Regions from separate parts of the Bradyrhizobium sp. 215_C5_N1_1 genome, predicted to be linked through region 2. Evidence: riboswitches for the same ligand, from Rfam matches in the RefSeq annotation. Region 2 holds a riboswitch; the other holds the start of a gene.
What was found. A riboswitch is a leader RNA that binds a small molecule or an ion and turns the genes downstream of it on or off. The one in region 2 is predicted to bind glycine.
Positions count from the first base shown of each region.

Region 1: linked by a shared signal. The riboswitch ahead of gcvT (glycine cleavage system aminomethyltransferase GcvT) and the one ahead of AB7G19_RS16135 (D-amino acid dehydrogenase) in region 2 are both predicted to bind glycine.

Region 1 covers NZ_CP197228.1:3,270,540-3,272,934, forward strand. Annotated here, with positions in the region: gene gcvH (glycine cleavage system protein GcvH) at 1-260, opposite strand, end outside; gene gcvT (glycine cleavage system aminomethyltransferase GcvT) at 271-1,419, opposite strand; glycine riboswitch at 1,582-1,670, opposite strand; gene alaS (alanine--tRNA ligase) at 1,904-2,395, shown strand, end outside.
Region 2 covers NZ_CP197228.1:3,428,695-3,431,089, reverse strand. Annotated here, with positions in the region: gene AB7G19_RS16140 (M20/M25/M40 family metallo-hydrolase) at 1-1,052, shown strand, start outside; glycine riboswitch at 1,146-1,249, shown strand; glycine riboswitch at 1,253-1,366, shown strand; gene AB7G19_RS16135 (D-amino acid dehydrogenase) at 1,434-2,395, shown strand, end outside.

The DNA of each region.
Region 1 (2,395 bases), 160 kb from region 2:
ACCAGCGCCGGCTCGGCGGCGAGCGCGTCGTTGGTCTCGAGCACTTCGCCCGTAACAGGCGCGTAGACGTCGGAGGCGGCCTTCACCGACTCCACGACGGCGGCGGCTTCGGCCTTCTTCAGCGCACGGCCGGCTTTGGGCAGCTCGACGAACACGACGTCGCCGAGCTGGGACTGCGCGTAGTCGGTGATGCCGACGGTGGCGACGTCGCCGTCGATGGCCAGCCATTCGTGGTCGGAGGTGTACAGCGTCGTGGTCATTGTCTTGTCCTCAGCGTTTGTAGGTGTTTTTCACGAAAGGCATGGCGGCGACCGTGAGCGGCAGCCGCTGGCCGCGCACCTCGGCGAACAGTTTTGTATCGAGCGCGCTCGATGCCGTGGGCACGTAGCCCATCGCGACCGGCGCATTCAGGCTCGGGCCGAAGCCGCCCGAGGTGACCTTTCCGATCGGCTCGCCGCCGGCGTCATCCGCAAACAGCAGCGCGCCCTCGCGCACCGGCGCGCGGCCTTCCGTACGCAGGCCGACGCGGCGGCGGCTTGCGCCGTTATCGAAATGAGCGAGGATCGCATCAGTGCCGGGAAAGCCGCCGGTGCGCGCGCCGCCGCTGCGGCGACTCTTCTGCACCGACCATTCCAGCGCGGCCTCGACCGGCGTGGTGGCGGTGTCGATGTCGTGGCCGTAGAGGCAGAGCCCGGCTTCCAGCCGCAGGCTGTCGCGGGCCCCTAAGCCGATCGGCATCACATCGGGATTGTCCAGCAGCGTTTTGGCGAGGCGCTCGGCATCGGCCGCGGGGACCGAAATCTCGAACCCGTCCTCGCCGGTGTAGCCGGAGCGCGAGACGAAGCAGTCGAGGCCGGCGACCTTGTGCGGGCCGGCATCCATGAACTTCATGGCGGGCGCCTCTGCACACAATTTCGCCAGCACCGCTTCCGCCTTCGGGCCCTGCAGCGCGATCAGGGCGCGGTCTTGAAGCGAATCGATGATGCAGTCGTCCGAGAGATGCGCGCGCAGATGCGCCTCGTCCGCTTCCTTGCAGGCGGCGTTGACGACCAGGAACAGGTGATCGCCGAAATTGGCGACCATCAGATCGTCGAGAATGCCGCCGTCCGGATTGGTGAACTGGGCATAGCGCTGCCGTCCCGGGGCGATCGCCACGATATCCTGCGGCACCAGCCGTTCCAGCGCGCGGGCGGCGTCCTCGACCTTGCCCGACTTCGGCCGGAGCGCGAGCTGGCCCATATGGGAGACGTCGAACAGGCCGGCGGAGGAACGGGTATGGAGGTGCTCTTTCAGGACGCCCGCGGGGTACTGAACGGGCATGTCATAGCCCGCGAACGGCACCATCTTGCCGCCGAGGGAGACATGAAGCCCGTGAAGGGGCGTACGTTTGAGGGAATCTTGGTCGTGGCGCGCAAGCATTACGGGGCCCTCGGCGGTTCCCCGGGGACGATTCCCCGATGGACACCAGTCGAAGCCCCATCTGTCGCTGTGCCTGAGAGTATTATCCCGTCGGCGGACGCAGTCCGGGCCAACCCTTATGAAAAGGTATTTGCCCGTCGGCGCCTCTTTCCAGATGTCGTCAAAGCCACGCGGTCCTTTTGCCTGAGAGTTTCCGGGGCGGTTGCTCCTTCGGCGCCGGCACCAAAGCCGGTCTCTCCCGACGTGGCCGTACGATACAGATGGGTACAGACCACAGGCCGGCCAAGCCTGTCAACGCGCACCTGGCGGCTTTCAACGGGATTGCAAACGGGATTGCGCGCCTGCGGCAACTCACTGATCTCCTTGCACAGTTTCTGGACAGCGCAGCTGGCCTTGTCTAAAAGCGCTTTGACCCGCAGATATCAGCCCAAATGCCCGGTTTGGATGGCGTATCGCGGGTCCAAGCACACCCGATTGGATGAACATGAGCGGCGTCAACGAGATCAGGTCGACCTTTCTGAACTTCTTTGCCGAGAACGGCCACGAGATCGTGTCGTCCTCGCCATTGGTGCCGCGCAACGATCCCACGCTGATGTTCACCAATGCCGGCATGGTGCAGTTCAAGAACGTCTTCACCGGCGTCGAGAAGCGGCCCTATCAGCGCGCCACCACGTCGCAGAAATGCGTGCGCGCCGGCGGCAAGCACAACGACCTCGACAATGTCGGCTACACCGCGCGCCATCTCACCTTCTTCGAGATGCTCGGCAATTTCTCGTTCGGCGACTATTTCAAGGAGCGCGCGATCGAGCTGGCCTGGACCCTGATCACGCGGGAGTTCGGGCTCAAGAAGGACAAGCTGCTCGTCACCGTCTACCACACCGACGACGAGGCGGCCGGGCTGTGGAAGAAGATCGCGGGCTTCTCCGACGACCGCATCATCCGCATCCCGACCTCGGACAATTTCTGGGCGATGGGC
Region 2 (2,395 bases):
CCTGGGACGCGGGTGCCGTCAACCGCATGCTCGATATCGCAGCGCGGGATATGGCGATCATGGGTGCGACGATCGAACGCATCGGCGGTCGACAGGGCTTCGGCGGCGTGATCCGCGCGCGCTTCCCGCATCCGAAACAGGGCGAGCCGGGCATCCTGATCGCCGGCCACATGGATACCGTCCACCCGGTCGGCACCATCGAGAAGCTGAAATGGCGGCGCGAGGGCGACAAGTGCTACGGCCCCGGCATCTACGACATGAAGGGCGGCAACTATCTCTCGCTGGAAGCGATCCGGCAGCTGGCACGTGCGTCCTTCACCACGCCGCTGCCGATCACCGTGCTGTTTACGCCCGACGAGGAAGTCGGCACGCCCTCGACGCGCGACATCATCGAGGCGGAGGCTGCGCGCAACAAATATGTGCTGGTGCCCGAACCGGGCCGCGCCGACAACGGTGTCACCACCGGACGTTACGCCATCGCGCGTTTCAATCTGGAAGCGACGGGCCGGCCGAGCCATGCCGGCGCGACATTGTCGGCCGGACGCTCGGCGATCCGCGAGATGGCGCGGCAGATCCTCGCCATCGACGCGATGACGACGGAGGACTGCACTTTCTCGGTCGGCGTCGTGCATGGCGGACAATGGGTCAATTGCGTTGCCACGACCGCCACCGGCGAGGCGCTGTCCATGGCCAAGCGCCAGGTCGATCTCGACCGCGGCGTCGAGCGGATGCTGGCGCTGTCGGGCACGTCCAATGATGTCACGTTCAAGGTGACGCGCGGCGTCACGCGCCCCGTATGGGAGCCGGATGCCGGCACCATGGCGCTTTACGAGAAGGCGCGCGGCATCGCCAAATCGCTCGGCACTGAGCTGCCGCATGCGAGCTCCGGCGGCGGCTCCGACGGCAACTTTACCGGCGCGATGGGCATCCCGACGCTCGACGGCCTCGGCGTGCGCGGCGGCAACGGCCACACGCTCGAGGAGTTCATCGAGGTCGAGAGCCTAGTTGAACGCGGGCGCCTGATGGCCGGCTTGCTGGCGACGCTCGACTGACGACGCAACTTCGCACTGCACAATGCGTTGGCAGTCGCGGTTTAAATTTAGCCTTGTCTAAAAATGAGGCGCATCGTACTGCTCGATTGTCCACGCGACGATGCGGGAGAGATCGCAACGAGAGTTCAGGCTTTCGTTGCGGCGCCGACGGAGCAACCGCCCCGGAAACTCTCAGGCAAAAGGACCGTATCGTCAGGACGATCTGGAGAGAGGCGGCGCGATCTTGGGATCGTGACGTCCACCGAAGGGGATAGTCCGGAGCTGACCTCGCCGAGGTCCGCAACGGATCAAGCTCTCAGGTAACCGTGACAGATGGGGCGCCGCCAACGGCCTTTGGCCGGCGGTTAGCCGACTCTAACTCACGGGAGCCCCGAACCTGCCATGACCCATATCGCCATCATCGGCGCCGGCATCACCGGCGTAACGACTGCCTATGCCCTGCTCGAACGCGGATACAAGGTGACGGTGCTCGACAAGCACCGCTACGCCGCGATGGAGACCTCCTTCGCCAATGGCGGACAGCTCTCCGCCAGCAATGCCGAAGTCTGGAACAGCACCGCCACGATCCTGAAAGGCCTGCGCTGGATGTTCCGGCGCGACGCGCCGCTGCTGATGAACCCGCGGCCGAACTGGCACAAATATTCGTGGATGAGCGAGTTCGTCGCCAATATCGGCAACTACCGCGCCAACACGGTTCAGACCACGCGGCTCGCGATCGAAGCCCGCAAGCATCTGTTCGAGATCGCGGAGCGCGAAGGCATCGACTTCGATCTCGAACGCCGCGGCATCCTGCACATCTATCACGACAAGAAGGGTTTTGAATCCGGCCTGCAGGTCAATGCGCTATTGAAGGAAGGCGGGCTCGATCGCCGCCCGGTGACGCCGGAGGAGATCCGCGCCATCGAGCCGACGCTGCGCAAGGACTATTTTGGCGGCTTCTACACGCCGTCGGATGCGACCGGCGATATCCACAAGTTCACGCGCGGACTTGCTGAAGCCTGCAAGCGGCGCGGCGCGACCTTTATCCACGAAGCCAACATCGATTCCATTGCCCAGGCAGGTGGCGGCTTTGTCATCGGCTGGGCTGGTCTTTCGGCCAGTGATGCTGTCGCATTCGCGCGCGGCATGCTGAAGGCGGATGGCGTCGTGGTCTGCGCCGGTGTGGCCAGCCGCCACTTCGCCGCCCTCCTCGACGAGCGCGTCAACGTCTATCCGGTGAAGGGTTATTCGATCACCGTTCAGCTCGACACTGCCGCAAGCCGCAATGCCACGCCGACCGTGAGCCTGCTCGACGAAGCCGCCAAGATCGTCACCAGCCGGCTCGGTGCCGATCGTTTCCGCGT